DNA from 2 places in the Phycicoccus sp. Soil803 genome. Region 2 is predicted to be linked to the other one. Evidence: riboswitches for the same ligand, from Rfam matches in the RefSeq annotation. Region 2 holds a riboswitch; the other holds the start of a gene.

Region 1 (15,383 bases), 130 kb from region 2:
GCAGGTGGGATCGAGCTGGTGCGGTTCGTGCTGTTCAGCCGGCTGACCCTGAGCAACTTCGAGACCGCCCTCGCCACGACTTCCTAGCGGTCGTCAGGCGCCGGCGCTCATCGACTCGTGGTCGCCGCTGAGGGCCGACTCGATGAGCTGGCCGATCACCTCGGGGGTGTGCGCCCCGGAGAGCGCGACGCGGCGGTTGGCGATGAAGAAGGGCACCCCGGTGATGCCGATGTCCGTGGCTGCGGCCTCGTCGGCGCGCACGTGGTCGGCGAACTCGTCGCCGGCCAGCACCGCGGAGACGCGGCGGCCGTCGAGCCCAGCCTCGGCGCCGAGCCGCTGCAGGGTCTCGACGTCGTCGATGGCCTTGCCCTCGGAGAAGTGCGCGCTGTAGAACCGCTCGAGGACGGCCGCCTGGAGCGCCGGACCACCTTGGGCGAGACCGAGGGCGACCAGCCGGTGGGCGTCGAAGGAGTTCGCGCGGAGCTGCTTGTCGACGTCGATGTGCACGCCGTCGGGGCGACCCATCACAGCCGGGCGCTCGGCGATCTCACGGGCGCCGTCGAGGTCGGTGCGGTAGCGCTGGGCCAGCCAGGCCAGGACCGTCTCCCCGGTGCTGTGCGCGGCCTTCGGGTCGAGCTCGTAGGCGTGGTAGGTGACGGTCACCTCGGCCGGGTGCGCGCTCTCGGCGATGGCGAGCTCGAGCCGCCGCTTGCCGAGGTAGCACCATGGGCAGACCACGTCAGCCCAGACATCGATCTCCACTGCGTTGCTCGTTGCTGCGTTGCTCGTTGTTTCGTTCATCGCTACGTCCAGGTCCGTCCGTCCACCCACGTTCATCGCTCCATCCTCACACGACGGCGCAAATGGGGCACGGGCACCCGGGTGAGCACGCGGCATACCCACGACGCTCCCAACCCCGCGCCCGACGCCGCCAACGCCACGGGCAACGCCGCAGGCCCCCGGCCGCCGGAGCGGTGGGGGCCTGCGGTGCGTGGCTCGACGCGTTGTTCGACGAACTCGTGGGTCAGGGACGACCGTAGGTGACGTTCGAGGACCAGATCGAGCGGAGGGCGACGGCCTTGCCGCTGCGCGGGGAGTCCCACATCATGCCGTTCCCGGCGTAGATGCCCACGTGGTAGGCGGGGCTGCCGAAGAACACGAGGTCTCCCGGCTGCGGGTTCGAGACGCGGGTGGTGGCCTGCTTCTGCTCCTCGGCGGTGCGCGGGAGGCTGATGCCGACCCGGCCGAAGACGTACTGGGTGAAGCCGGAGCAGTCGAAGCCGGTCGACGGGCTGGTGCCGCCGTAGGAGTACATCAGGCCTTCGTACTGGGCCGCGATGGCCAGCACGCCGCCGGCAGCGGGCTTGAGGCTGGTGTAGTCCTTGCGGGCCGTGGACCGGCTGGCGGCCTGGACGGTGCGCTCGGGGACGACGCGCACGACCGGCTTGGGCTTCGGCTTGGCGGTCGCCTTGAAGCCGATGACGCCGAAGGCGCTGGAGGCCGCGGGAGCCGCGGTCTCGGGGGCCTGGACGGCGACCGGCGCGGCGGTGGTGGCGCCCTTGGCCCGCGGGGCCGGAGCGGCACTGGCGGCAGAGGCGGGAAGAGCGAACGAGGCGACAAGACCACCTGAAGCGGCGATGACCGCTGAGGTCTTGACGGCCGGCTGCGCGGCGCTGGCCACGATGTCGGACAACTCGGAGACGGGGTTGAAACGGCCCGGCGCGCGGTGGCGGCCAGAACTGTGTGAAGCCACGATGGATGAACCTCCAGCGCCTACGAGGTGAGCTGTCGGGTTCGGGTGGAGGTAGATCACCCGGCCTCCACGGTTGTCACCCGACCTTGCGGGCGCGTGCGTGGAGACTTAACCCCAAGGACCTTTTCGTGAAGAGAAGGCCCAAAGTTGGGTCCCCCGCTCCTGCCAAGCGGTTTGTACTGAATGACTCGGGCGTGGTGACAGGACTAGGCGTTTCCACATCGAGCCGATTCCCCCTAGGGGGTGAGGGAATCGCAGCCACCGTACACAAGGCCCCGCGGAAAGTCACGTTGAGGTCACGGAGCGCCCAAGAAACCCCAAGGTGACGTCTCCCACAGTTCAGTCGCCGTGCTCAAAACCGCAGGTCACAGGCCTGCGGCCCGGCTCGTGCGCGCTCATCTGAGCGGCCCGCCGAAAAGCGCGTCAGCTGGCCCTCAGGCCAAGCCTCAGACCAGCGCGCCGAACACGTGCTGGGCGACCTCGTCGGGCAGGGACACGCCGGTCGACTCGGGTGCGCCCTCGCGCACGGCCACGACCCGGCCGTCGGCGCGGTGGACCCGCACCCGCTCGCCGGGCAGCAGGCGGGCGACGGTGAGCAGGCTGAGCGCCTCGTGGTCGACCTGGACCGGCTCGCCGATCCGGCGGACCAGGACCGTCTCGGGGGACTCCCCGGCCAGCTCGGTGAGGGTCTTCAGGCCGGTGCGGAAGCCCTCGGTCGGCTCCTCGTCGCCCAGCTCGTCGAGCCCGGGGATGGGGTTGCCGTAGGGCGAGTCGTGGTGGTCCTTGAGCATGGCGAGGATCTTGCGCTCGACCCGCTCGGACATGACGTGCTCCCAGCGGCATGCCTCGTCGTGGACGTACTCCCACTCGAGCCCGATCACGTCGACGAGCAGCCGCTCGGCCAGGCGGTGCTTGCGCATCACCCGCGTGGCCAGCAGGCGGCCGTGGTCGGACAGCTCGAGGTGGCGGTCGCCGGCGAGGCTCAGCAGGCCGTCGCGCTCCATGCGGGCCACCGTCTGCGAGACGGTCGGGCCGGAGTGGCCCAGCCGCTCGGCGATGCGGGCGCGCAGGGGGGTGATGCCCTCTTCCTCGAGCTCGAAGATCGTCTTGAGGTACATCTCGGTGGTGTCGATCAGGTCGGTCACAGGCCCAAGCCTCTCACCTGCGGCCGTCAGCGCGTCACTGATCCTTCCCGAGCGGCTCGCCGCACCGGGTCGAAGCGGGGCACCCAGTAGGCCAGCCAGCCCGTCCCGGCCAGCGCGAGGCCGCCCAGGGAGACGCAGGCCGCGGCCAGCCCGGCCTGGGCGGTGATGAGGCTGATCAGGGCCGGGGAGCCGCTGCCGCCGACGACCGAGACGAACCGCCAACCCCCGAGGAACTGCGACCTCCCCCACTCCGGCGCGCTGTCGGCGCCGAGCGTCATGACGATGCCCGACCCCATGCCGTTGCCCACCGCGGCGACGAGGGCGACGACGGTCACGGCGATCGCGCTGTGCGTGAGGGGCAGCGAGAGCATCCCGACGCCGAGCAGGACGACGCAGGGGACCGCGACCCAGATCCGGCCGAACCGGTCCATCACCGAACCGGCCGGGTAGAACAGCAGCATCTCCACCCCGCCGACGATGCCGAAGATGATCGCCGTGGTGCTGGCGGAGAGCCCGACGTGCTCGGCCCACAGCGGCAGCAGCACGAGGCGCGCAGAGCGTGCCGCGCCGATGACCATGATGCCCAGCCCGAGGGTGAGGTAGGTGCTGCGGTGGTCCCAGAGCACTCGGGCGGTGCTGACCTGGACGCGGTCGCCCGGGTCGGCCTTGGCCTGCGCCTCGTGGGCGGCGGTCAGGTCGGGCCCGAACTGCACCAGCGCAGCGGCGCCCAGACCCGCCGCGACCGCGACTGCGAAACCGGCGCGCGGACCCCAGAAGTGGATGATCGGCGCTCCGATGAACGGCCCGATGAACATGCCGATCCGGTTCACCCCGCCGAGCGTGGACAGCGCCCGCGCTCGCATCGTGGTCGGCACGGCGTCGATGAGGTAGGCCTGCCGCGCCACGGAGAAGACGGACGAGGTGAACCCCATCGCGAACACCGTCGCCATGAGGACGGTGAGCGAGGGTGCGGTGAGCGCCACGAACGCCCCCACCGCGTCGACGGCGCTCGCCCACAGCAGCGCGCGACGCTCCCCCACCCGGTGGACCAGCGCCCCCGCCGGCACCGCGAAGAACAGCTCGGCGATCAGCCCCAGCCCGACGGTGAGCGCGGCGACCGAGGGCGACGCCCCGAGGTCGAGGGCGCTGAGCGCCACGATCGGCACGATCGCGCCGCTGCCGATGGCCGCGATGATGGTCGGCCCGTAGGCCGGGACCGCGATGCTGCGCAGGCTGAAGTCGGCACCGTTCGTGTCGGAGCTCGTGGCGTCGGGAGCGGGTCGTGACATCACCGGCCATTCTGGACCGTCCCGCAGACAGCCGCCCCACGGGTCCAGCGCCCGAACGGACCGGACCGCAGCCGGCCGCCAGCAGCCGCCCGCGGCGCAGAACGGTGGCCCAGTAGGTTCAGGGACATGGGTTTCGTCGTGCCGTCGCGGTTCTGTGGTCCGCCCGAGTCGGGCAACGGGGGTTGGGTCAGCGGCCACGCCGCCGCGCTCCTGGAGCCGGGGCCGGACAAGTCGGTCACCGTGCGGCTGCGCACCCCTCCCCCGCTCGACCGTGACCTGCAGGTCGTCCACGGCGAGAACGGCGGACGGCGGTCCCTCGAGGTCGCCGACGGCGAGCACCCGGTCGCGCAGGCGACGGTCGGCGCCGCCCTGGCGCCGACCGGCATACCCGCGCCTGTGTCGTTCGCCGCTGCCACGACGGCAGGCGAGGGGTACGAGGGCCTGGCCGCCCACCCTTTCCCCACCTGCTTCTCGTGCGGCACGGGTCGCGAGCGCGGCGACGGGCTCCGGCTCCAGCCGGGTCGGGTCGCCGGTGGCGATGGTGCGTATGCCGCGGCGTGGCTCCCCGCCGCGGACGTCACCCTCGAGACGGTGTGGGCGGCGCTGGACTGCCCCGGCGGCTGGGCCTCCGGCATCGCCGGGCGACCGATGGTGCTCGGCACCATGACCGCTCAGGTCGCGAGCCTGCCCGCGGTCGGCGAGGAACACGTCGTGATGGCGTGGCCGCGCGGCGGCGAGGGCCGCAAGGCCGATACACGAAAATTCGTGAGCGGCACTGCTCTCTTCAGCTCCGCCGACGGCCGCCTGCTCGCGCAGGCCGAGGCGACCTGGATCGCCATCAACCCCAGTGCAGTTCGACCCGCAGGAGGTAGCGCATGAGCAAGCTCGCCGTGGTGACCGGGGCCAGCAGCGGCATCGGGGAGGCCACCGCCCGACGCCTCGCCGCGGACGGCTTCGAGGTGGTCTGCGCCGCGAGGCGGGCCGACCGGATCGAGGCGGTGGCAGCCGAGATCGGTGGCCGGGCCGTGGTGTGCGACGTGACCTCGGCCGACGACGTGGCGCGGCTCGCGGCCGAGGTGGGCGCGCGCCTCGACGTGCTGGTCAACAACGCCGGCGGTGCGCTCGGCCTGGCGCCGGCGGCGGACACCGACGTGGCGGACTGGCGCGGGATGTTCGAGTCCAACGTCATCGGCACCCTCCAGGTCACCCAGGCCCTGCTGCCGGCCCTGGTCGCCTCGGGTGCGGGCACCATCCTCAACGTCGGGTCGATCGCGGGACGGGTCGCCTACGAGGGCGGGTCGGGCTACGTCGCCGCGAAGCACGCCGTGGCGGCGCTGACCGAGACGCTGCGGCTCGAGCTGGTCGACCAGCCGGTGCGGGTCGAGGAGATCGCGCCCGGCATGGTGCGCACCGAGGAGTTCGCGCTGACCCGGTTCGGCGGCGACCAGGAGCGGGCCGACAAGGTCTACGCCGGGGTGTCCGAACCGTTGGTCGCGCAGGACGTCGCCGACGCGATCGGGTGGATGGTCTCGCGACCGGCCCACGTCAACATCGACCTGCTCGTCATCAAGCCGCGCGTCCAGGCCGCTCCTCACAAGGTGCACCGCGAGTCCTGAGAAACCTGGCCAATTGCCCGGTTTTCCGCGCAATCCGCGCGTGCGGGCCCTCGAAGTCGGGCAATGGGCCGCGCCGGGCGCTGCTCTGCCGCGTCAGGAGAGCTCCACCGTGAGCTCGATGTCGTCGCCCGACGCCCCGGCGAGCAGGTCGGCCCGGGCCACGCTGACGCCGGCCGCACGGTAGGGGTTGGCCAAGGCCGTGGTCGTGAGCTCGCGACCACCCGAGGTCACCCGCACCACGCCGGAGCCTGCCGAGCCCACCAGGTAGGTGACCCGGAGATGCTTGTCTCCCAACGGGATCCGGGCGGTCAGGCCGTCGAGGCCGGGCGCCAGCACGGGGTCGAGCTCCACCCGGTCACCCCGCGACCGGACGCCGAGCAGCGTCTCCGCGAGCAGTCGCAGGTAGAGACCGGGCCCGGAGGAGTAGACGCGCCAGCCGCCCTCGAGGTCGACGTCGCCGGCCATCAGCGCGGCATACCGCTCGCTGGCGTCCAGCCGGTCGTCGAAGACGCCGTCGGACGAGGAGTAGTAGGTCGTGCTCTGGCGCGGCCGGGCGCGCGGCACGCGCTCGGTGACGCCGATCGGGTTGGCCTGGCACAGCGCGGCGAAGAGCCGGTCGGCGTCGCCGACCCGCGCGAGGGCTTCGGTGTAACGCAGGTGCGCGTGCATGTACATGAGCCCGATCTCGCGGCCCCAGAAGGTGCTCGCCTCGGCGCGCTGGAAGACGCTCATCGGCCCACCGCGGTAGGTGACGGGGCGGTCGAACAACCGCGCACCGTCAGGCCCCAGCAGGTGCTCGTCGATGAGGTCGAGGTGGTGTCGCGCCTGCTCGGGGCTGAGCAGGTCGGCCGAGATCGCGTGGATCCAGGGCAGCACGCCGTAGGTGAGTCCGGTGCGGGTGTCCCGCGGGTGCACCAGTGGCTCGGACGACCCGTCGTCGTTGAGCAGCACGTAGCCGGGCAGCACGCCGTCGACGACGAGGTCGTCGGTGATCGCCGTGTGGGCAGCGTCGGCCGCCGCACGGGCGCGGGTGACGAGGTCGGGCGCCGCGTCGCACGACTCCAGGCCGGCGGCCAGCGAACGCAGCGCGGTCACGAGCAGCACGGTGGTCCAGGTGGAGACGAGGCGGGCGGCCAGATGCGGGTCGGCCGGCTGGAGCGAGTCGTTCCAGTCGCCGTGGCCGTAGGCCGGCAGGGGCGAGCCGGGCACCCGCACCTCCGCGACCCGGTCGAGGGCGCGGCGCAGGTGGTCCTCGACGGACACGGGAGCGGTCAGCCCGTCGTCGCCCACGAAGGGAAGGCCTTCGCTCAGCAGGGAGGTGTCCCGCGTCGCCTGCAGGTAGTCGCCCACCGCGAGCACGGGCCAGTAGAGGACGTCACCGTGGGCGTCGTGCTGGCCGGCCTCCGGGAGGGGCGGGAGGAAGTCGAACGCCTGCGGCCAGTCGCCCCGGGCGTTCTGGGCCCGGAAGATCCGCAGCAGGACGTCGCGCTGCTCGGCGTCGCGCCCGAGCGCCGTGAGGAGCCCGACCGGCCCCTGGCAGACGTCACGGGTGCCCCAGGCACCGCCGGAGAACTGCTCCAGCCCGCGGGGCGAGAGGTAGTGGACCAGGGCGTTCTGGGTGAACCACGGCAGGGCGGTGTCGATCCGCGCCACCTCGGCGGCCAGACCCGCGTCGGTCGCGCCCGGCGTCAGCCGCAGCGCCCCTGCGACGGTGGCCGGCCAGCGCTCACCGAGGTGCTGGTCGGGGGTGGGGCGCACCTCGAGGTCGGCGGCGTCGGACGTGACCGCGAGGGTCAGCGCGAAGCGTCCCCGCGGCTCGATGTCGAGCGTCACCCAGGGCGTGCCGCGGTCTTCGCCGTCCGCGAAGAGCGGGCCGTCGCCCGCGACCGACACGGCGCCGGCCGACCACCCGAGGTGCAGGGTCGTCGAGCCGTCGCCGACCTCGACGCCCCCGTCGTGCGTGACGACGTCGTATGCCGCGGGGTCGAGGCCGTCGTCGCCGGACAGGGCGACGTTGAGGGCCACGAGCAGCCGGCGAGGTGCGCCGGACAGCCAGCGCACCGACAGCCCGAGCTCGTGGGCGCCCGGGGTCGCGGTGGAGCAGACCTCGAGGGCCAGGTCGTCGTGGCCGTACCACCAGGTGGCGCCGTCCGTGCGCAGCCCCCAGGCGCTGGGCAGCTCGAGGAGCGCCCAGCCGCCGGGCGCCGTCAGGTCCTCGACGAACATCCGCAGACCGTGCGCGCGCTGCACCCCGAGGTAGCCGCGGCGAGTCGACAGCAGCCGGTCGCGGCCGACGTGCCCACGGGTCAGCTGGGAGTGGAACGCCCCGGTCATCCAGAGCGTGGAGGTCAGCGTGCCGGTGTCGGGGACGAGGGCGTCGCCGGTGCGCTGCACGTGTCCGTGCGGGCGCAGGACGCGGCGCTCCTTGGCCGCGGTGACGACGTGCGAACCGTCGCCGCCGAACCACGAGAGCAGCGCGCCGTCGGGGTCGGTCTCGATGTGGCGCGGGTCGGAGTGGCCGGTCAGCGCGGCGAGGGTGTCGGCGTCGAGGTCGTCGGCCGCGAAGGCGGGGGCGGCGCTGAAGAGCGAGCGCGATGCTCCGGCGCGCTTGCCACCGTCGGCAGGTCGCGACAGGAGATCGCTCCTCTCGGCTTCCGGCTGGGCGAGGGCCTGCGTCGCCCACGCGGCGTCCGCGTCCGACGTGGCGTCGGGGTGGTCGGGGCTGAAGATCCCGTAGAAGCCGGTGTCGTGGCGCCCACCGGTGGCGAGCTGCACGGGGGCGTCCTGGAGCACCGCGAGGGCGTGCTCGTGCTGGAGCCGGTGCGAGGGGAGCTCTGCCACGGACAGCGCCTCGGGCACCCCCGGCCGGGCGGCACCCCGGACCAGCTGGAGGGTGTCGGTCGCCCACCCTTGTCCCTGCGCCAGCGACCCCAGCAGCAGCCAGGGCACCGCCTGACCGGGCATGTTCTGCCGCACCGCGAGGGCCGTCCCGCGGGCGGTGGTGACCGGCGTCAGGTCGAGGTACTGGCTCACGTAGAACTCGTTGGTGCGGATCGCGTCGTAGGGCGCGAGGCCCGGGTCGTGGGTGAGGACCACGTCCACGACGACCTCGGTGTCGCGGGTGTTCTCGACGCTGACCTGCCAGAACCACGCCGGCGCACCCTCCGCGAGCCGGAAGCACGCGGCATACCGCAGGCCCTCCCACTCGCCGGTCGCGACGGGACCGCGCTCCGACCACGTCACGACGCTCGGGCTCGATGGTCCGAGCAGCGGCACCCAAGCCGCGTCGGCACCGTCGAGCCGGCGCAGGTAGAGGTTGGCCGGGCCTGCTTCGTGGGCACTGGCTGGGTACATCAGCAGGGACGTCGCGGCTGCGTCGAGGCGGGCCAGACAGGCATCGTCGGTGAACACCGCCCGCAGCCCGGAGGCACTGGAGAGCTGGTGGTGGCCACGCGTCATCGCGTTCGTCCTGGGAGGCACCCCTCGTGTATAGCAGCGAGGATGCGCCGGGCGACAAACGGAGCAATTCCCCCACGTCGACCCAATCTCCCCATAGCGTGCTCGCAGGCCTCTGACCTGTGGGTTCGTGGTTGGGGAATGCAACCATGCAGTTGACTGTTCAACGACCCATGACCCAGACCCACGACTCCCTGACCGATCTCGAGGCGCAGTTCGCCGCTGACCACCTCGAGCTCTCCCCCGAGGCCCAGGACCTGCTGTTCCGGGACGCCCGCACCGCCAACGCCTTCACCGACGAGCCGGTCTCCGAGGAGCAGGTGCGCGCTATCTACGACCTGGTCAAGTGGGCCCCGACGTCGATGAACAACCAGCCGCTGCGGATCGTCCTCGTGCGCACCCCCGAGGCTCGCGGTCGGCTCGTCGAGCTGATGGGCGGCAACAACAAGGCGAAGACCTCAACCGCTCCCCTGGTCGCGGTCCTCGCGGCCGACACCGACTTCCACGACGAGCTCGGCAAGGTGTTCCCGCACTTCGAGGGCGCCCGCGACATCTTCGCCGGCAACGACGAGATGCGCGAGGGCTCGGCCCTGCTCAACGGCACCCTCCAGGTCGCCTACTTCATCCTCGGAGTCCGCGCGGCGGGCCTCGCGGCCGGCCCGATGACCGGGTTCGACGCTGCGGGCGTGGACCGCGAGTTCTTCCCGGACGGCGCCCACCGCACCCTCGCCGTGGTCAACATCGGCCGCCCGGCCGAGGGCGCCTGGATGGACCGCCTGCCCCGCCTCGACTACGACGAGGTCGTCACCTCCGTCTGACCCTGGCCGTCTCGCGAAGCCGACGACTTCAAGAAAGCTGTTGCACAGGGCGACCTTCCCGACTTAGCGTCGAGCTACACGGAAGGGAGGTGGTCCAAGAAGTGATTTCAATTTGGACGCGTGAGGTGACTGCGCGCTAGCGCACCTCGACTGCTCGAGGTCCGCCATCCGGCGCAATCCCAAGCAGTTCACCGCAGCCCGTGGGCCGCGCAGGTCGTCCCCTGCGCACGCCGAGCCGCTCGATCGCGGCGAGGCGAGGCCCACGGGCTGTTCCATGTCCGGCGACCTGTTGCCCGTTCATCGCCACCGAGCCCGTCTTCGGTCGTCTGGCGAGCACCGGGTGGCAACACGTCGCCCCTCACGCGACGCGTTGCCACCCGTGCTTCAGGCGAGGCGCAGCGCGGCAGCCTCCGCCGCGAGGGCCTCGATCCGGGCCCAGTCCTCATGCGCCACAGCGTCTTTCGGCGTCAGCCAGGAGCCGCCGACGCAGCCGACGTTGGGCAGCGCGAGCCAGGCCGCGGCCGTCTCGGGGGTGATGCCGCCGGTCGGGCAGAACCGCAGCTGCGGACACGGCCCGGAGACGGCCGACAGGTAGGGACGCCCACCGCTGGCCTCGGCCGGGAAGAACTTCATCGCCTCGAGGCCCGCCTCGGCGAGGGTCAGCATCTCGGTCAGCGTGCCCGCGCCCGCGAGCAGCGGGAGGCCGCTGGCCAGGGCCGCCTCGAGCAGCCGCGGCGGGGAGCCCGGCGTGACCAGGAACTGCGCACCGGCATCCTTGACCTGCTGCACCTGCGCGGGCGTCACCACGGTGCCCGCACCGACGACCATGCCCTCCACCTGCGCGGCCACGGCCTCGATGGCGCCGAGCCCGGCCTCGCTGCGCAGCGTGATCTCGATGACCGGTATGCCGCCGCGCACCAGTGCGCGTGCCAGCGGCACCGCCTGCTCGACGGTGTCGACCACGACGACCGGGATCACCGGAGCCAGGGCCAGGACGTCGGCGCCGTCGCGCAGGACAGGGCGGCCCGCTCCGGGATCGGTGGTGGTCACGCCGGTGGTGGTCACGCCGGTGGTGACGTTCGTGGTGGTGGCGCTGGTGGTCATCGGGTCTCCTCCGAGGTCAGGAACGGTGCGGCGTCGGCCTTCTCCCACAGCCTCCCGAGGCTGCCGAAGACGTGGGCCCCTTCGTCGGCCCGGCCGACCGCGCCACGCATGGCCGCGAACAGCTCCCGGCCGGTGCCGATGCCCTCCTCGCTCACCCGCGGCGACGGCACGCGGGCCGCGAACTCGTCCTCGTCGACCAGCACGTCGAGGCGACCGGTCAGCGAGTCGACCCGCACCACGTCGCCGTCCTGGATCTTGGCGATCGGCCCGGCATGCACCGACTCGGGCGTCACGTGGATGGCGGCCGGGATGGCGCCCGACGCCCCACTCATGCGGCCGTCGGTGACCAGCGCCACGGCATACCCGCGCTTTTGGAGCACCCCGAGCGAAGGGGTCAGGGCGTGCAGCTCGGGCATGCCGTTGGCCGACGGGCCCTGCTCACGGATGACGACGACGACGTCGCGGTCGAGCTCGCGCCGCGAGAACGCCTGGAGGAAGCCGACCTGGTCGGTGAACACGCGGGCCGGCGCCTCGACGACGCGGTGCTCGGGCGCCACCGCGGACACCTTGATGACCGCGTGGCCCAGGGTGCCGCCGAGGACCCGCAACCCCCCGTCGACGCTGAACGGGTCGTCGGCCGCACGCAGCACGGCAGGGTCGCCGGATTCCGTTGCGGCGTCGACGAACTCGAGCCGACCGCCGACCAGCACCGGCCGCTGGGTGTAGCGCCGCAGCCCCGGACCGGCGAGGGTCAGGACGTCCTCGTGGAGGAGCCCGTTGTCGATGAGGGTGCGGACCAGGAAGGCCGTGCCGCCGGCCGCGTGGAAGTGGTTCACGTCGGCCGGGCCGTTGGGGTAGATCCGGGCGACGGAGGGGACGGCGGTCGACAGGTCGTCGAAGTCCTCCCACGTCAGGTCGATGCCCGCGGCGGCAGCCATCGAGATGAGGTGCATCGTGTGGTTGGTCGAACCACCCGTGGCGAGCAGCGCGACGACGCCGTTGACGATCGCCTTCTCGTCGACGACCTGGCCGATGCCGTAGGGCGTGTCGGAGGCCGCGATCTCGGCGACCCGCTCGGTGGTCGCGGCCGTCAGGGCGTCGCGCACCGGGTCGTCGGGGTGGATGAACGCCGCCCCGGGCAGGTGCAGGCCCATCACGTCCATGAGCATCTGGTTGGAGTTGGCGGTGCCGTAGAAGGTGCAGGTGCCGGGCGAGTGGTAGGACGCGACCTCGCTCCCGAGCAGCTCGTCGCGCCCGACCTCACCGGCCGCGAAGGCCTTGCGGGTCTCGGCCTTCTCGGCGTTTGAGCGACCCGATGCCATCGGGCCGGCGGGCACGAGGGCGGTCGGCAGGTGGCCGAACGCCAGCGCCCCCGCCACCAGCCCGGGCACGATCTTGTCGCAGACGCCGAGCATGAGGACGCCGTCGAAGACGTCGTGGCTGAGCGCGATCGCCGCCGACATCGCGATGACGTCGCGGCTGAACAGGCTGAGCTCCATGCCGGCCCGCCCCTGGGTGATGCCGTCGCACATGGCAGGCACGCCACCGGCCACGCGGGCGACCGCACCGACCTCGCGGGCGGTCTGCTTCATCGCTGCCGGGTAGTGCTCGAACGGCGCGTGCGCCGAGAGCATGTCGTTGTAGGACGTGACGATGCCGAGGCTCACGCCGGTGTCGGCGGCCATCACGGTGCGGTCGCTGCCTCCGCACGCGGCGACCGCGTGGGCGAGGTTGGAGCACCCGAGGTCGGTGCGCGCCGGGCGCAGGCTCAGCTCGGAGGCAGCGCGCGAGATCCGCTGCAGGTATGCCGTGCGGCTGGGCCGGCTGCGGTCGGTCACCCGGGCGGTGACGTCGGCGACGACGGGGTGGATGGCAGGGGGCGGCGGGGTCGGCGGAACGGCGGTGGGGTCGGCGGGCGCCATGGGGCTCCTCGGATTCGGCGGTCGGGACGGGGACCGCGCGAACGGCGACGTTGGCGCGCGCGTGTGATTCCGTTCACAAGTGTGAGGCAGGCCACTCGCTGCTTTCCGACCGTCCCGGGATACGGACGAGTAGAGATTTCCGCTTCGAGGTATTCCGCTACCGGAATCCGGCCGCCGAATACCTCGAACCGGGCAGGATGAGGCCATGACGGACTGGATCGAGGAGACCATCGAGCGGGTGGAGAACGTCGTCTACCTCGCGGTGGCGGTGATCCTGTTCGCCGTGGCGGCCGTCGTGATCGGCAAGACGGCCCTGACCTTCGGCGACCTCGGCAGCGGCACCGTGGTCGAAGTCGTGGCCGACATCCTCGACCTGCTCCTGCTCGTCTTCATCGTCGTCGAGCTGTTGTTCGCGGTGCGCACCACCCTAAACCGGCGCGAGCTGGTGGCCGAGCCGTTCCTCCTCGTGGGGATCATCGCCTCGATCAAGGAGATCGTCGTGCTCTCGGTCAAGGCCCCCGACCTGCTGGGCAAGCCCGAGTTCGCCGACACCCTCCGGCTGATGGGTCTGCTGTCCGGCACGATCATCCTGCTGGCCCTGGCGTCGTTCCTGTTGCGGCGCAAGGAGCGTGAGCCCAGCGAGGGCGCCAACTCCGGCCACGGCAACGACGACGAGGTGCAGACCCACACCCAGCCCGATCCCGCCTGACCCCACCGGTTCGAGGTATTCGGCCACCAGGATCCGGTAGTGGAATACCTCGAACGGGAGGGGAAGGGAGAGGTCAGGGCTGGCGGCGGCTCAGGGCCCAGGCGTCGGCGTCGTCGAGCGAGCCGGGCGCGACCCGGCTGAAGACGAGCCGGTCGTGCAGCCGGTTGCGGCGGCCGCCCCAGAACTCGACCTCGTCGCAGACCACCCGGTACCCGCCCCAGAAGTCGGGGACGGGCACGTCGGTGGGGTCGCCGTGGTCGGGGAACTGCGCGGCATACCTCGCGTAGGCGTCCTCGAGGCCCTGGCGCCCCTCGATGGGCTGGGACTGGCGCGAGGCCCACGCGGAGATGCGCGAGGCCCACGGCCGCGAGCCGAAGTAGCCGGTGACCTCGTCGCGCGACAGCTGCTCCGCGACGCCCCGGAAGCGGATCGCCCGGTACATCGCCGGCCAGGTCAGTGCCGCCGCGAGGCCCCCGGTCGCGGCGATCTCGAGGCCCTTGGTCGACTCGGTGCCGGTCACGAAACCCGGGCCGCGCTCGTCGAAGAAGCGCATCAGCACGGTGCGCACGTTGGGTCTGCCGGCAGCATCGACGGTCGCGACCGAGAGGGCGTAGGGCTCGGGCACGTCGTCGTGCACCTGCGAGCGGGCCACCGCGTCGTCGGCCCAGAGCCGGGCCTGCTGCCACGGGGTGGACGCGACCTCGGCCTCGGAGATGCCTTCGCCGCTGTAGTCGGTGCGCAGGACGTCGCTCATGGTCGAAGACTAGGCGTCCGAGATTAGGGTGAAGGTCGGACCAGTCAGGGAGGCAGCATGCCCAGCAAAGGCAAGGCAGTCGGCAACCTCGTGAAGTGGGGCGTCAAGTACGGCCCCCACGTCGTCGTGCTGGCGCAGCAGGCCAAGGAACCGGCGATGAAGGCCGCCCAGACCGCGCTCGACCGGCAGAAGGCCCGGCGTCGCGCGATCGAGCACGCAGCGACAGTGCGCGAGGGGACGGTGCTCAAGACGTTCGACCCGCGCGCCGACCACAGCGAACCCGTGTGGGTGGTCTTCGCCGGGGACGACCCGATCGCTGCGCACCCGACGTCCACGACGCCGATCGCCGAGCTGATCGCGAACAGCGACCTGTCCACCCGGGTGCGCCCCGCCGACCTCCCCACCCCCGCCGCGCGCCTGAAGGAGCTCCCGCGACGCAGGCTTCGGCGCACGCAATGACCCTGCTGGCGCCCCTCGCACCGGTGGCCGACGGAGCCCGCCGCCAGCTCGCGTCGGCGCTCCGGTCGCGGGTCGCCGGCACCGACGCGCAGGTGAAGGCGGAGCGGATCTGGGGCGCCGAGGGACCGCGCTGGTTCACGCCGGACGACCCGATCTGGCGCGTGCACGCCGACGCGGCGATGTTCCCCGGCGGCATCCGGGCGCTGCTCCTCCAGTCACTGCACCCGCTGGCGATGGCCGGGGTCGCCGGCCACTCGGGCTACAAGGGCGACCCGTGGGGGCGGCTCCAGCGCACGAGTGAGTTCCTGGCGACCACGACATTCGGCACCATCGAGCACGCGCAGGAGCAGATCGCTAG
Region 2 (15,383 bases):
TGGCCGACGACGTGCGGATCACCATGACCGGGCTGGTGATGGGCACGCCCGGCTACCTCTCGCCCGAAGTCGTCGAGGGAGCGCCCGTCACCGAGGCGACCGACTGGTGGGGCTGGGCGGCGACGCTGGCCTACGCCGCGAGCGGTGCCCCACCGTTCGGCCGTGGCCCGATGGACGTCGTCCTCTCGCGAGTCAGCCGCGGCGAGGCCGACCTCACCGGCGTCGACCCGCGCCTCGCGCCGCTCCTGTATGCCGCGTTGTCGCCCGTGCCGCGCGAGCGCCCCGACGCCGACGAGGTCGTCGACGCGCTGGAGCGCTACGCCACCGGCCAGCCGGTGACGGAGGCACTCACGGCGCCGTCGCGGCATACCCAGGCCTTCGAGCACCGGCCCACGGCCCGCTGGGAGCGGCCCGCGGTCGCTCCTGCCCCGGTGGCCGGGCCGGTCGAGCCGGCCCCGGTCGCCGAACCCGTCTGGTCACCCGACCCCGAGGGCGAGCTCGTCCCGTGGGACGAGCCCGAGGGCGAGGTGTCGGAGTGGCAGGCCGCCTGGGAGGGTGGAGCGGGCCAGCCGGACCCGCGCATCGGACGGCCGACCCGCACCGGCACCCTGCTGGCGCTGCTGGCCGCAGTCGTCGCGGGGGTCGCGGGCTTCCCGGTGGTCGCGGCGATCTTCCTCGTGCTCTGGTCGTGGGCTGCCCGTACCGCCGACCGCTCCGTCACCTCCCTCGTCCTGCGGCGGCACACCCGCGGACCGCGTCGGTCGGACGTGCCGGTGGCCGTCGTGGCGAGCCCCTGGCACCTGGTCGTGGGCGCGCTCGCCACCGTCGTCAGCGCGATCCTCCCGCTGGTCGTGGGCATCTGTGCCGTCTTCAGCACGGCGCTGGGCACCGTCGCCGTCTACGGCGGCCAGCCCCAGCCCAACTCCTCCGGGCCACTCGCGGTCGGGGCGGCGGTCGCGGTCCTCATGGCGTGGTGGGGTCCTGGCGGTTCGGGCCTGCGCAGGGGCACCCGGAGCATCGTCCGCGGCCTCAGCCCGGGGCCGCGTGGCACGAAGGTCGTCGTGGCGCTCGCCCTCGTGGTGGCCGTCGGGCTGGTCGTGGTGGTCGTGCAGAACGGCGGCATCCCGCAGTGGTGGCCCAACGACCCACCCACGGCCGTCCTCCCCGGTGTGGGCCTGACCGGATGACCGAGGGCGTCCCGGACAGACCCGTTCGGCCTCCCGCCAGGCGTCGCCCGGTGTTGCGGCACAGCCGGATCTGGCGCGGCGAGGAGCTGACCGAGACCCTGCCGATGGTCGAGTCCCTGCGGCACACGCCCTACCGCAACCCGCGGGTGCGACAGGCGGCCGCGGAGGAGCGCGAGGCGCGGGCCTCGCTCGATCTCGCCCTGCGCGTCGGTGAGCTCATGCTGCGCTGCGGGGCCGGCGCTCCCCAGGTCGAGTCGTCGGTCGTGGCGGTGGCCGCGGCGGCCGGACTCGACAACCTCGAGGTCGACATCACGTTGCAGTCGCTGCTGGTGCAGTGCACGACCGGCTCCGGGGTGCCGATCACGATGCTGCGGGTGGTGCGGTCGTCGACGCGTGACTTCGCCCGGCTCACGGCCGTGCACGAGTTCGTCGAGAACCTCGTCGCCGGGTCCTACGACCGGGAGGCCGCCGCCGCCCAGCTGCGCGAGATCCGCCGCGCTCCGCGGTTCTGGCCGAAGTGGATGGTGCGCGGTGCGCTCGGCCTGCTGGCCGCGGCCATCGCGGTGATGCTCGGGGCCGGTCCGGTCGCGGCGCTCGTCGCCGGGTTGTCCGCCCTGCTGGTCGGGTATGCCGCGCGGACGCTCGGCAAGGGCGGCCTCCCGGACTTCTACCAGTGCGCCATCGGAGGGTTCCTCGCCACCGTGCTCGCGTGGGGCGCGTTCAGCCTCGGGGCGGCCGGCTGGCTGCCGGTCTCGTCGTCGGACTTCGCGTTCATCGTCGCGGGCGGGATCACGGTGCTCCTGCCCGGCCGGACGGTCGCCTCGGCGTTCGAGGACGCGATCTCCGGCTACTCCGTGACCGGTGCCGGACGGATGTTCGCGGTGTTCCTCACGACGGCCGGGATCATCCTCGGGGTGGCGACCGGGCTGCAGCTGACCCTCGCCCTGACCAGTGCCTTCGACCTCGACGTCGCCTCGCCCTCCATCGTGTCCACCCAGGCGCTGAACGCCCCGGTGCTGCTGGCGGTGGTCGGCGCCTTCATCGTCGGGCTGGCAGGCGCCGTGTCGCTGCGCACCGGCCGGCTCCTGGTGGTGCCGAGCGGCGTGCTGTGTGCCGTGGGCGTGGCGGTCTCGTTGGCCGTCTCGAAGGTCGACGGGCTGGGCCAGCTGTCCGCCGCCGGACTGGCCGCGATCGTGCTGGGGTGTGCCGGACGCCTCCTGGCCCTGCGGATGGGCGCGCCGGCGATGGTGCTGGTGGTCCCGGCGTCCTACGGCCTGCTCCCGGGTCTGGCGATCTTCCGTGGCCTCTACGAGATGGTCAACGGGTCGTCCGCCGACTCCGGGACGCTGTCGCTGCAGGGCGGGCTGACCACGCTGCTGGGGGCGATGGCAGTGCTCCTGGCGATCGCGGCGGGCAGCGTGCTGGGGGAGTTCATGGCAGCGCCGTTCGACCACCGGATGGTGCAGAAGCGCCGCGCTCGCCGCCGCTGACGCTCGCGCTGGCCCACGGCCGCCCCGAGATCCCAGCTCTCGGGCTTCCCGGGGGCCAGGAAGCCCGAGAGCTGGGATCTCGTTCGCCATCCGGGGTCAGGCGATAGGCGCTGTCGCTGAGCGAAATGTGGCGAATACTCGCCAACCGGTTGTGGCAGGGACGAACGCCCCCTACCGTGTCTCACCTGCGCCAACGCGCGGTCACAACTGCACATGGCATACCCAGACAACCATGCACACCCACCGCGCCGAGCCTCGTCAGGTGGGTGTCCCGCCGGAAGATCTCCGGGCAGACGAGGACGGGGAACCCAACGCGGCCACCACGGTGGTCTTGGGGTGAAGCCGGCTCACGCCGGCCGGGCACCTGACAGCCCGAACCCGACAGCTAACCCCGCAGGCGCCGGTCAGGAGAGGAACCCCCCACCCATGTTCTATGCCCCGAAGCACTCTGCTCGGAAGGCCAACCCTGTTCGACGGCGCGTGACCGGTGTTGCCGTGGCCGGCGTCGCCACGGTCGCGGGTGGCATGGCCACGGCCAGCAGCGCGCAGGCCTCGACGGTCTGGGACCGTGTCGCCGCCTGCGAGAGCGGTGGCAACTGGTCGATCAACACGGGCAACGGCTACTACGGCGGCCTGCAGTTCTCCGACCGCACGTGGGACGGCTTCGGTGGCGAGCGCTACGCCCCGACCGCGAACCGCGCGACGAAGGCCCAGCAGATCACCGTCGCCCAGAAGGTGCTCGCCTCCCAGGGCCCGGGCGCGTGGCCGACCTGTGGCGCCCGCGCCGGGCTCACCCGCGCCAACGGCGGCGCGGTCGACGCCGGCTCGACGACCAGCCGGGCCTCGCGCTCCACCACCCGTACGGCTCCCGCGGCCCACTCGACGGCCGGCAAGCTCGTCGTCGACGGCATCCGCGGCCCGAAGACCAACGCCGCCATCGAGCGCTGGGTCGGTGGGTCGGTCAACGGCACGCTGTCCCGCACCGACGTGAAGGCGTTGCAGCGCAAGGTGGGCTCGGCCCCCGACGGCATCATCGGCCCGAAGACGATGCGCGCCCTGCAGACCAGGATCGGCGCCCGCAAGAACGGCGCCCGCTACCTGGACCGCGCCACGGTGCGCACGCTGCAGACCTACCTGAACGCCCGCTGACCCCGCTCTCCGCACAGACGACGGCCCGACACCTGCATGGTGCCGGGCCGTCGTCGTCTCCCCCGTGGCTTCTTGTCCCGCGACTTGTTGCCACCTGTGGGGCACGGAGGGCCTGGTTCGGGGGTCTGGTGAGGGATCAGTGGCAACAAGTGCGGGAGGTCCCTGACTTGTTGCCACCTGTGGGGCACGGAGGTCCTGGTTCGGGGGTCCGGTGAGGGATCAGTGGCAACAAGTGCGCGAGTCGGTATGCCGCGTGAGCGCCCGGGATGCCCGTGGCTCGCCACGCCGCCGGTACGATCGTCGCCGTCTGCTACGGCAGACCGGCCGGCGTGGCGCAATTGGCAGCGCACTTGTCTTGTAAACAAGGGGTTAGGGGTTCAAGTCCCCTCGTCGGCTCTCTGACCAGCATGTTTTCCTCAGATCCTCTCGCCCTGGGCTGCCGACCCACCGCTTTGCCCACCGCTTTCAAGCGTGAAGCGGTGTGGATCGACGGCTTCCAGTGCGGCAAGGACTCGCGGGTCGACCGACCGGCGCCCGAGATAGAAGTCGAGAGACATCGAAACCCGGGAGTGGCCGAGCTGGTCGGCGATCATGCGCGGTGAGGCACCTCCGCCGTCGAGGATGGTCGCCATGGTCTTACGCCACGTGTGCGAGGTGACCCACCCGAAGCCGAGTCGATCTCGGGCGTCAGCCAACTGCCGGGACACATTCCGGGGATCGCGGAAGCGGCCATCAACGGTGGCGAAAATCGGTTCGTCCGGAGCGACGCCAACCTCGGACCTGCGCCGCAACATCGCCACGCACCAGGTCGGCAGCAAGAGGGCGCGCTGACCCGCCTTTGACTTCGTCGTCTTGCGCAGCAGACCCTGTCCAGTCACCCGAATCAAGGTCGACGTCACCGTCAGGGCACCAGTGCCCAGGTCAACTTCGGTCCAAAGCACCGCCAGGGCCTCACCGATCCTGAGGCCGGTGGCCAGAAGGAATGCCGAAAAGTCCACCAGGTCCTGACGGACGGCAACTTCGTCCCCGGTCATACCCATGAACCACTTTGCCTGCTCTTCGCTGGTGAGCGCTCGGGGCTCCTTGGCGCGTGTCCCCTCGAGGCGCTCCAGCTCGCGTGCTGGGTTTGCTGCGATCGCGCCTTGGCGGACCGCGAGGCTCAGGGCGCCCGACACGATCGATCGGCACGTGCGTGCGGTAGCGGCGCCGACGTCCTGGTAGACGTCGAGCACGAAGCGATCCACGACGGGCGTTGTGAGTTCCCGAAGCCTCAGGCCACCGATTCGGGGGAGCACATGACCTTCGAGCTGACGTCGGTATGTCTCCACGGTGCCCGGCGATCGTTGTCCTAGGTCGGCTAACCGCTGGATGCGGCTGAGCCAGACCTCGGCTGCCTCGGAGAGGGTCGAGGCGCCAGTGAGCTGACCGCCAGATCCGCGACGCTTCCGCTCCTCTAGCTCGGCCACCAAAGCCTGACGGGCGCCGCGAGGACTCGGCCCCCACCGCTCCACCTTTCGGACCTTGCCATCGAACCCGCGAAACCGTGCCCGCGCGACTACGGGGCTGGGCCCACCATTCACGCGCTGGATCGACACGTCGCCCCACGCTCCCACCTCGAGCTCACGCCGGGCCACGTCACGCCACCGCGGTGTGACGCTCGAGCCACTCCATGACGGCGCTCTCGCGGTAGCGAAGGTGACGGCCGACCTTGAACACCGGCGGGCCAGTCCCCTTCAGCCGCCAGTCGTACAGGGTTTGCACTGGAACGCCGAGATACCGCGACACATCGTCGACGGTCCACAGCGGGTCATGTCGCATGCACATTGCTCCTCCTTGGTCGTGTCCTCCGCCGTTGTTGGGACTTCCATTGCGCGTACTCGCGTGCTCGGGCTGCAGCTGCCTTGGCCAGGGCGGCATCACCCGCTGTTTCCCACCCCACGCCGGCGAAGCGCCAATCTCCGATGACGAGCGTGGTTTCGTCCTCGTCGTCGGCCATGAGCTCGGCCTCGAGCCCAGCCAGGTCAATTCGCCTGCCTTCGCGGCGAGCAAGGGCGATGAGGGTTTGTGCGCGACGCCGGGCTCTGCGGAGTGCTCCGAGGGTGATGGAGTAGCGGTGGGACTTGGTTGCGAAGTGTCCGCGGAACCCCAACATGTGGACCCAGTTGGCCATCCGCTCGTATGCAACGTCGTGCTCGTCAAGGTCCGAGAGGTTGGCGGTGCTCTGCGCGCAGTCAGCGATGGCGGCCGCAACGGCTTGGATTCGCTGGAGGTGAGGGTTGCTGCCGCCGTCTGCGCTCTCCGTGGCCGACTTCGTGGCGTACTTGGCCAGGTAACCGGCCACCTGCTCGGGTTGCAGAGCCCTCTCCGGGTCGTCCGTACGTCTGCTGGTTAGTACGCCTCGTGCGTCGACCTGGGATCCGAAGCGCAGACCTCGCTCGAGGTTGTCGTCCAAGGCTGATGGAGCGGTGAAGCTCACGGCTCGGGCCGCTTCCTCGACGAGCAGGGCCAACAGTGCCGGGTCGATGGAGGGCGAGCTTGGAGCAAAGCCGGCGTCGCACTTGGGCCCATCGAGGCGTACGAGGGCGTGGAAGTGGACGATCCCACGCAGCTGGAACTCGGCGACCTTGGCGTATTGGAGCGTTGCGTGCTCGTTCAGGTCACGCGGCTTGACCCCCAACGTCTTGGCGATGAGCCGTCGCAGGGTGATGGTGAACCGTCGCCACAGCTCTGGAGCCCACCACTGCCAGACCACGTGGGAGGCGTAGTCGTAGCACTCCCAGCACAGGGGCTGGCCGAGGCCGGGGTCAGTCGGCCCGTGCCGCAGCATGCAGGACATCGAGCGACCGTGCGGGCACCTTGACTTGGTCCCTGAGCGAGGGTGGCACCGCCGCTGGCCGTCCCTCACGCCGTGGACGCTGCCGAATGATGGTGCGGTCAGCGTGGCGAAGACGAGAGGGTTCTCGGCGACCCTGTCCGGAACTCCTTTGCCACCAGTGAGTCCGCAGCGGATGAAGTGGAAGGTGTCGGCTGCGTAGACGCGCGAGCAGGAGGGGCATACGTCGGCACGGCGGTTGCCGCAACGGAGGTGGAGCACCCCGAACGCCTCGTCAAGGGTGCTATAGGTCTGAAGGGGTTGACCGGTGTCGCGAGCGAACGTAGTGCTGCTCCCGCGAACTCGTATCGGGTTGGTGCAGTAGCCGACCCGCGCCGCGGTGGTCGCCCATTGATCGAAGGTCCCGTTCGTCAGCCGGCGGACAATGTGCTGTTCCTCGGCTGATGACAGCTCGCCGAGCTCGAGTCCAGCGCCATCACCGTGACCGGGAAACCGTTCCCGGCCACGGCGTGGCGCCAGATCACGTCCCATCAGGCAACCTTGGAATCCTGCTGCTCGAGTGCGTCGTCAAGAACGGTCCCTAGAAGCTCCCCGGAGGCAAGCCTCAGGAGCAAGGGCCGGCGCTTGCATGCGGGGACCCCTCCCCACACTCCGAACTCCTCGGCATAGACCAGGGACGCGGCGAGGCAGGTGCGCCGGACGGGACACGTCTCGCAGATCGTTTCGGCGCGACGCGTCTTGGGGCTGTTGGCGTCCTCGAACCACAGCCACGAGGAACTGCAGGCGCAAGATCCCTGCGCCTGCCAGCGACTCGCGTCGAGCTCACGAACTGATAGCTCTGGGCCGAGGTCGATCCACGGCATGGCGCGTCCGTAACCAACATCGGGGTTTGATCTCGGCGTTCGACTCATGCGACTTCTCCTCCCTCGACCGCCGCCGCGACAGCCAGCCGAATAGGTGTAGGTCTGGGCGACCTGATGGCGAGTTCAGCGATGTCCGCGTCGGTCAGGTACGACGCGCGCACCCGCCTTTGAGCGCGGGTTCCCTCCACCCGCACGTAGGCGACCCCCGGGGTCAGCTCGCTGATGTGATCGGCGGTTGCACCGAGGTCTCGAGCGCCCTCCCCCAGGACCATGTCGACCTGAATCGGGTTGTCCAAGCGCATGGCAATCCGGGTGGGAAACAGATCCCGCCAGACGACGACGTCCTTGCCGGGATCTTGAACGGCTGCCAGCACCGTGATGCCGCAGGCTCGGCCTTGCGTGAGGAGAAGTCCGAGCGCCTGCTCGATGCGTCGAACGATGGTGCGCTCAGCGAAGGCCGTCAATGTGGCCAGCTCGTCGACGAGGAGGAGAATGTGGGGCGATGCCGGAGTTGCGGCATGGGTGCGCACCCCCAGCTCCGCCAACTCCCTCGCCCGGACGTCCTTGAGCGTCACGAGGTGCTCTAGTGCCAGACACATCTGCTCGGCGCTGCCGTCTTCGAAACGCGCGAACAGAGGCAGTCCAGGACGCAGCTCCATGCCGCCCTTGGGGTCGATGGCCCAGACCTGCAATGACCCGGCCGCTATCGCAGGGGCTGCGCCGTTGAGGAGGGACCAAAGTACGGATCCTTTGCCGGCGCCCGTTGCCCCCGCGACAAGTACGTGGGTGCCGAGCAAGCGCAGGTACCAAACCCCTCCGTCCTCGTGTCGACCTACTGGGATTGCCGCCAGGTCGACCTGCCCCTTGGGTGCCGAGGGACGGATCACCGGTGCAAGCACATCCCGGCGGTGCAACTCGAGGAAGACCCGGCCCGGCCGGTCCTCAACGACTCTTGCTTCCCGACACTTAAGGGCATGCGCGAGGCCATCGCACTGTGCGGCCACGTGCGAGGGGGTGAGCCCAGCGGGCAGGCTGAGCTGCAAGGTGTGCACTCCCGCCCTCGTGACGCGGACCCGCCGGATCCTCGGCAGCCGAGAAAGCTCGGCGCGGTGGCCGTTGAACTGGTGGTCATAGGCGACCAGCCCGTTGCGTGACGCGGCCTTGGCCCATCTTGAGCGGTACCAAGGTGCGGCAGCGATCGAGGCGAGTCGCGGGTGCGCCGTTGTGGCGAATGAGCTCGGAGCCGCGAGTCGCCAGGTGATCAGCGCCAGCAGCACTCCGATTGCAGTCCAGATGAGGAACCGCGATCCCAGAACGCATCCCTCGATTGCGAGCGCCACGACGATGATCGCTGGCACTGGGTTTCGGGCAGCTGCAACAAGGAGGGCGCCGATGGCGCGAACGAGCGCCCAGCCGAGTCGGACGATCCCCTCGAGAACAATCGACAGAGGGTCGTCACTATCGAACATAGGACGAGCGGGGGAGCGGTCCATGTCAGAACCCCGTGCCCGCGACACTCGCCACTGCGTTGCCGATGAGCATCGCGGCCTCGCCCATGTGACGTTCGACCTGACTGAGGTGTTCGTCGAGTTCTCGATCCGGGCAACTGTGGAGCTGATCCCTCAGCCTTGACTGCCGACCGTAGAGATCCTCCTGCTCGCGCCACAGCGACTGAAGCCGTCGGTGTACCTCGTCGGGTGCGACGCCGACTGCGTTGGACCACTGCCTTGCCTGTCCGCCGGGCATCTCACCGCTCCCTTCTCATGTCGGAGAGCGCGTCGGTCAGCCTGTCTCCGGCCGCACCTAGGGCACGACTGGCGGAGCTGATCGACGCGAGCATCCCTTCGTCGGGAGCGTCGGAGAGGCCCACGCGCAACTTCGTCAGTTCCGCGTGAAGCTCCTCCACAAGGCGGACCCGTGACGAGAGTGCCCACGGCAGTTCAAGTTCCCCGACACCGAGGGCCTCTGCCCACGCAACCATGTCGATGGGGCGCACGTCAGGCAGCCTTGGTCGGGCTCTGCTGACTGCTGGATCCGGACTTCACCGGCCCCATTGCGTCCGCGCGGTAGGACCAAGCGATGCGCGAGAAGTCCTCGTTGACCTTCTCGACGTAGGGGAGGGCGGACAGGCCGTGGAAGATCACGGGCGTGATCGGTCCCCCGCTTTCATTGGCCGGCGGCACTGGCTGGACCTTCGCCAGGAACTTCACAGTGACGGTCCGGGCACTCTTCGACGCGTCGGGGTCCAGGTCCAGCACGTCGACTTGCCAGATCGGCAGACCCGTGTCGATGTCGACCTGCTGCACCTTGTTCTCCCGTGTCGACCGGTCGAAGTCCGACACCGGGGTCACGGGCGAGACGATGAAGGCCCCGTGGGGGAACACCTCGTCGTGGGAGATCTTGAAGCGCTTTGCGATGGCCATGGCTTCCTCCTTGTTCGGCAGCATGCCTTATGCATCACTGCATAGTTACAACTATGCACAAGTGCATGGTTGGAGTCCACTCTTTGTCCAGACGTTGCGAGGTCCTCGGGTCTCCGTAGCCTCGGAAGCGAAGCGCGGCGCGTCCTCTCTGGCCCTGGCCGTCCGAGACCTACCATTGGAGGCATGTGGAATCGCCGCGTCGCCGTTCCTGGGGCGAGTGCGGCCTCGGTAGCCCTCCTGTGGGGCGCACAGCTCCCACAGGTCTCCATACTCCCCGCCCAGGCGGCGCTGATGATGGCTGCCGCGGGGCTGACGGCGGCCGTGGTGCTGCCCGCTCAAAAAAACTGAGCTCTGCCGCGCGGCTGGTCGCTACTCGCCGAGCATCTTCCCGACCCACACATCCGCGGGTCCGTCGTACCTCGGAATGAGGGCGGGCCGATCCTCGGGCGGTCTGGGGTCTCCCGCATCGATGAGGACCGGGACGCCCGTGGCGTCATCGGTCCCCCAGGCGAAGGCGCGAGGCACTGGGCGGTCTGCGGCGCCCGCCGCCAGCGCCAGCGTTCGGATCGCCACCAGCTGGGCTTCGCGCTCGGGACTGGTTGGGGCCGTCGTCGCGACAACGAAGACCCTCGTGCCGTCCCCGAGCATCATCCGGCCGACCTCCTCCATCTCACCCTCCACTCGGATGCCGCCGCCTGCGGGCTCGCCAAGGAGCACGCGCACGTCCACAATGTGGCCGCGGCCAGGAGGCGGGAGGTGGCGAATGGGTCTGACCTTCGCCGTCTCCAGCGGGGGAATCATCGGCGACAGGGCGGAGTCGCTGATCGTCATCCGCATGCCCACGCGCCACCCAGCAGGCAGGGGCTCGCTGGTCTCCCAACGGGAAATCATCCGGTCCTCCCCCGGCGGCACGCGGGTCACGGCCCCCTCAGACGTCCACGCCATACGGGTGATGCCGGACTCGTGGAGGCTGAACTTGAGGGCGCTCATGATCTCGCGCCCGCCGATGTAGAGGTCGCCTGACCGCTTGGACCCGGCCAGACTCCACGTCGAGGACTCCAGACCGCGCTCCGGATCAGAGACGCGGAAGCGGAGGGTGCTGCCGGGCTTGAGCGGAATGTCCTCGGGCAGCGTCATGCCGGGTATCAGACGTCGTCGTACGGGACGTCCGGGTGCCAGTCGTCTTCGACGTTGGGTTGGGACGCAGCGTCTGTTTCGCGGGCCCCATCTGTGGCATCCGCGTTCTCTGCCTCCACGTCCAGCAGTTCCACCACAGACCTCGTGGTCCGCACACTGCCATCGGGCTGCTCCCGCTGCGCCAGTCGGACGAGCATCGCCACGGCATCTCCCGGACGGACCCGCCGGACCTGGCTGTGGGGCAGGTCTGTTGCGTCTACGCGCACAGGCTCACCGTCGACCTCGACTAGCCACCGCTCGCTGTCGCTGACGGTCCGCGCCACGCCGAATAGTTCCTCCTCCTCGGCGTCGAGATCTCGGCCGTCGACGAAGGTGCGGACCCACACAGCCTGCTGCACTGACCAGGACGAGCGCGCCGTCGGAGCGTTCGGCTCCTCCCAGGTCGTGTCGAAGGCGACGTTGGAGGTGCTCACGGCGGTCGCGAGGGCACGCAGGGCGCTGGCGACGCGCGGGCCAAGGGCGCGCAACTGCTGTGCCGCCACGTCTGCGTCCTCAGGGGTCGCTTTGCCGACCACGGAGCAGAGCTGGATCAGCGTTTCGCTAGCACGGTCGGCTAGTGGGCGAGGCGGCTCGAACATGGGCACGTCGCCACGCGGCTCTACCTCGGGCAGATGGTCGCTCTTCGGCATGACGCTGAGAACGAGTGATCCCGGACCCGGCATGGCGCTGAGAGCTAGGGAACAACGGCGTGCGATGTCCAGCGGGATCCGGCCACGGAGGCTCTTGACGCCCTCAAGCGACGCCCCCACGGAGTCGACCGCCCGCTGCCACGCGACCGCGATCGCACCTGTGCCAGCAAGGTCAGCAGAGTGGCCTTGGACGCCCGGGCCGTGTAGTCGCAGCGAGCCGTGCGACGCGAGGGTCCGCGTCGGGAACAGTCGGTGCGAGGTAATCATGCTCTCGAGGCCCATGCGGGTGAGGTCCTCGGGGCGCTCCCAAGTTGCGTCGGGCACGCGGCCCGCTGTCCGGAGCAGGGCGAGGTAGCTCGGCTCTTCACTTGTAGCCATCGAGGATCACCTCCAGGTACCCATGACGAGGCACCGACTCCAGTCTAGGGTCGGGGTCTCTCATCCGGCTCCAGAGGTCATCCCAGTAGCCGCGCGGCATGAGGTAGTTCCTCTGCCGGAACACTGTGCCTGCGTCGACGCCTGGGAGCGGCATCCAGTCCACGATGAACGAGTCGAGCCGCAGACCGAACTGCTTTTTCACCTCGTCTTTGGTGGCGACGATCTGCAGAAATGCCGCTCGGGAGGCGTCCGTACGAGCGTTGGCGAGCAGCGCGTTGTCGATGAAGTACACGCAGTCAAGGTCGGCGGGAATGGGCTTGTCGGTGAAGAAGCTCCCCGAGAGCCAGCAGGCAGCGACCTCCCCGACGCAGCTCCGAACAGACGTCGTGAGCTGCTGCCACTCCTGCCAGATCTCACGGCGCCGAGCCTCATCAGGAGTAGCGCAAAGTGCCTCTGCCTCGGCCTCGGTCACAGTCCAGCGTCCCATCGGCAGACAGCCACTCACCAGCCCTGGCGCACCCATCGCTCCCCCTCGAACCCTGCCGAGGCTCGATGCTACTGCTGGACGTCGGTGGTGGCCGGGGTTTCGTGACGATTGGCGGCCAGCGTCCAAGTGAGATCGAGCCTCGTGGGGCCCGGTGTTGTCGTCGGCAGTGCGACCAGTCCAAAGTGGCTGCGGTCGGCGGCAAGTGGGCCTAGACGAGGTGGGCGAGCAGGTGACGAACCTCTGGCCCGGTCAGCGAGATCAGCTCTGCGACCGTTGCCGCGGCTGAGCGACTCTTAGTCGCTTGCACCGAAACCCGCTGGAACAGACATCGCATCGACCGCCCTTGGGGGCACGGCAAGGTTCATCGTGTCCCGCCGGCGCTAGAGCTTGACCAACTTCGTCGTCGACGTCGTGATGTGTTGCGTCAGTGCGGGATTCTGGCGGATCTGGGTCGCCGTCGCTGAAAGCGCCGCGTCCCATGCCAGTGCGGACTACGGGCCCGTGCGGACGCTGACAAAGTAGGTCGCTGTTGCGAGGGCGGAGGCCAGCGCCAGGACCAACGGCGCCCCGAGCCCGGCCACATTGCCGACCAGCCCGCCAAGGAGTGCCCCTAGGCCAGCGGACCCGAGGCCGAGCGTCCGCGTCCCGGCACTTACCCGTCCAAGGAGGTCGTCCGGCGTGAGGCTCTGGCGCGCTGAGGCTCCGATGACGGTGACCGTCATGCTAGCCAGCCCAATTAGCGCGAGAGCGGCGCCGGCGAGCCAACGGTTTGGCCATAGCCACATGGCGCCCCACGCGATGCCCTGCGCAAGTAGGCCGTAGGCGTAGGCGTGAGGGCTCGTCATGCGTCGCTGAATACGCGGAGCCAGCCAAGCCCCGAGCAGACCACCAATTGCGATCATGGCGAGGAGCAGGCCGAAGCCCTGGTCGCCCAGGTGGAGGCGGTCCTGCGCGAAGAGGACCAAGGGCGCGAAGGCGATGTTGTAGGTCAGGTTGAAGCTGGCCATCCCGAGGGTCAGCACCCGCAGCTCACGGTGCCCCCACAGGAACCGCACCCCCTCCCTCACGGAGGCGCGCACTCCCGCGGGGACCGCTGATCGGCCCTCGGCACGGTCGATGGCACCCAGTCCCGCCAGCAGCAGAGCCGACACCACGAAGGTGAGGGCGTTGCCGGCGAATGGCAACACCATGGCCAGCGCGAAGAGGGCGGCACCGAGGGGCGGTCCTATCAGCGACCGACCGACTAGGTCGAGTGACCACAGGCGGCTATTTGCCCGCGCGAGAACACCCGGTTCGCGACCGACCACCTGGGGGATGGCTGCTTGTGCCGCGGGGTCGAAGAAGCAGCTCGCCACGCCGATCGCGAAGACAACCAGGACCAGCATCCACAGCGATGCGACATCAAGAGCTACAGCGATGGCGAGTCCGGCCAGCAGCACGGCCCTCGCTATGTCGGCCAAGACCATGGTTCTTCGCCGTGGCCATCGGTCCACGAGGGCCCCAGCGGGGAGCCCCACAGCCAGCCACGCGGCATACCCGGCCGCGACGGTCAGTGAAACCCCGACGGGGTTGCGGGTGATGGATGCCGCAAGCAGGGGGACGGCCGCGATGACCATGCCTTGGCCTGCGATCGATACTCCCGTGGATGCGAGCAGCCTGCCGAGACCGCCGACTCCGGGGGTCTCGACAGGCTGACGCATGTCCACAGGATTGCTCATCAGGTGGTGCGCAGCTTGTCGTACTCGAATTCGCCGAGTGCGACGCCGCCGGTGAATGCACGCCACTCGCGTTCGTTGAACTCCAGGATCGGGCCGTTGCCCTGCGCCTTCGTGTCACGCACACCAACGGTGCCGTCGGCGAAGGCGATCTCCACACATCCGCCGCTGTCGCTCAGGACGCTCTTGCGCCAATGAGCGTTGTGCCACTTCTCATCCATCGGATTTCCCCTCAGATGGGTTCACGACGCCAGTTGACGCCGAGTCCTTTCGATCAGGAGCCGTGAGGCGTCCTTGTCGAGCGCGTCTCGTTGGAGATCGCGAAACAGTCGTCGATAGGCAGCCACGTCGGTCTCGGACGACAGATACAGATCGGCCGTCTGCGCTTCTACGAGGACGACTGGAGTGCCTTTGGCGAAGTCATAGAGGACGAAGGAGCCTGCTGCGTATGCCGCCCGGTCACCTTGGGCGGGTCGGATGCGAAGGTCCACGATCCCCTCGTCGACGACATCGAGGACGGCGCTCAGCTGCTCGTGCATCGTGGCCCGGCTGCCGGGGCTTCGCTCGAGAACATCCTGCTCGACGACGACCTGGTACACCACCCTGCGCCGGTTCCGGAGAGCGTCCTGTCGCGCCTGTCGTCGTGCAGCGATGCCCTCTGGTGATGGGAACCGTCCGGACTTGGCAATCGCGTTCGCATACGAGGGCGACTGAAGCAGGCCTGGGAACCACAGGGCCTGGTACTGCAGGAGTCGCTTCACCCGTGCCTCGACCGCACCGACCTCGGCTTGGCGACGCCGTGGACCACCAGCCCTGACGACCCAAGCTCCCTGCGCACCATCGTCTCGAGCTACCCAACTGAGGATCTCGGCACGGATCTCTTCTGCAACGCCGTAGTAGTCCAACAGGGTCGCGACCTCGCCGATCGAGGCGCCGAACCGGCCGGTCTCGACGCGAGAGACCTTGGATTGGGACCACCCGAGTTCGCGGGCCACTGCCGACCCCGACAGCCCCGCCTGCTCGCGGATGCCG

What was found. A riboswitch is a leader RNA that binds a small molecule or an ion and turns the genes downstream of it on or off. The one in region 2 is predicted to bind cyclic di-AMP.
Region 1: another riboswitch for cyclic di-AMP. It lies ahead of ASG95_RS03540 (C40 family peptidase); the one in region 2 lies ahead of ASG95_RS02855 (transglycosylase family protein).

The regions. Positions count from the first base shown of each region.
Region 1 covers NZ_LMST01000001.1:723,351-738,733, reverse strand. Annotated here, with positions in the region: gene ASG95_RS03545 (DsbA family oxidoreductase) at 94-762, opposite strand; gene ASG95_RS03540 (C40 family peptidase) at 1,025-1,753, opposite strand; cyclic di-AMP (ydaO/yuaA leader) riboswitch at 1,760-1,976, opposite strand; gene ASG95_RS03535 (metal-dependent transcriptional regulator) at 2,200-2,898, opposite strand; gene ASG95_RS03530 (MFS transporter) at 2,925-4,187, opposite strand; gene ASG95_RS03525 (hypothetical protein) at 4,314-5,066, shown strand; gene ASG95_RS03520 (SDR family NAD(P)-dependent oxidoreductase) at 5,063-5,803, shown strand; gene ASG95_RS03515 (hypothetical protein) at 5,897-9,283, opposite strand; gene ASG95_RS03510 (malonic semialdehyde reductase) at 9,433-10,077, shown strand; gene eda (bifunctional 4-hydroxy-2-oxoglutarate aldolase/2-dehydro-3-deoxy-phosphogluconate aldolase) at 10,462-11,181, opposite strand; gene edd (phosphogluconate dehydratase) at 11,178-13,103, opposite strand; gene ASG95_RS03495 (phosphate-starvation-inducible PsiE family protein) at 13,309-13,812, shown strand; gene pdxH (pyridoxamine 5'-phosphate oxidase) at 13,886-14,566, opposite strand; gene ASG95_RS03485 (hypothetical protein) at 14,624-15,025, shown strand; gene ASG95_RS03480 (oxygenase MpaB family protein) at 15,022-15,383, shown strand, end outside.
Region 2 covers NZ_LMST01000001.1:592,335-607,717, forward strand. Annotated here, with positions in the region: gene ASG95_RS02845 (serine/threonine-protein kinase) at 1-1,187, shown strand, start outside; gene ASG95_RS02850 (threonine/serine exporter ThrE family protein) at 1,238-2,677, shown strand; cyclic di-AMP (ydaO/yuaA leader) riboswitch at 2,914-3,092, shown strand; gene ASG95_RS02855 (transglycosylase family protein) at 3,158-3,826, shown strand; tRNA gene ASG95_RS02860 (tRNA-Thr) at 4,150-4,222, shown strand; gene xerC (tyrosine recombinase XerC) at 4,243-5,058, opposite strand; gene ASG95_RS02870 (helix-turn-helix domain-containing protein) at 5,462-5,644, opposite strand; gene ASG95_RS02875 (replication initiator) at 5,634-7,190, opposite strand; gene ASG95_RS22295 (WhiB family transcriptional regulator) at 7,190-7,570, opposite strand; gene ASG95_RS02885 (FtsK/SpoIIIE domain-containing protein) at 7,567-9,015, opposite strand; gene ASG95_RS02890 (hypothetical protein) at 9,017-9,268, opposite strand; gene ASG95_RS02895 (hypothetical protein) at 9,270-9,518, opposite strand; gene ASG95_RS02900 (hypothetical protein) at 9,520-9,945, opposite strand; gene ASG95_RS21115 (hypothetical protein) at 10,129-10,293, shown strand; gene ASG95_RS02905 (hypothetical protein) at 10,315-11,082, opposite strand; gene ASG95_RS02910 (hypothetical protein) at 11,091-12,053, opposite strand; gene ASG95_RS02915 (hypothetical protein) at 12,136-12,621, opposite strand; gene ASG95_RS02920 (MFS transporter) at 13,128-14,336, opposite strand; gene ASG95_RS02925 (DUF397 domain-containing protein) at 14,354-14,572, opposite strand; gene ASG95_RS02930 (helix-turn-helix transcriptional regulator) at 14,594-15,383, opposite strand, start outside.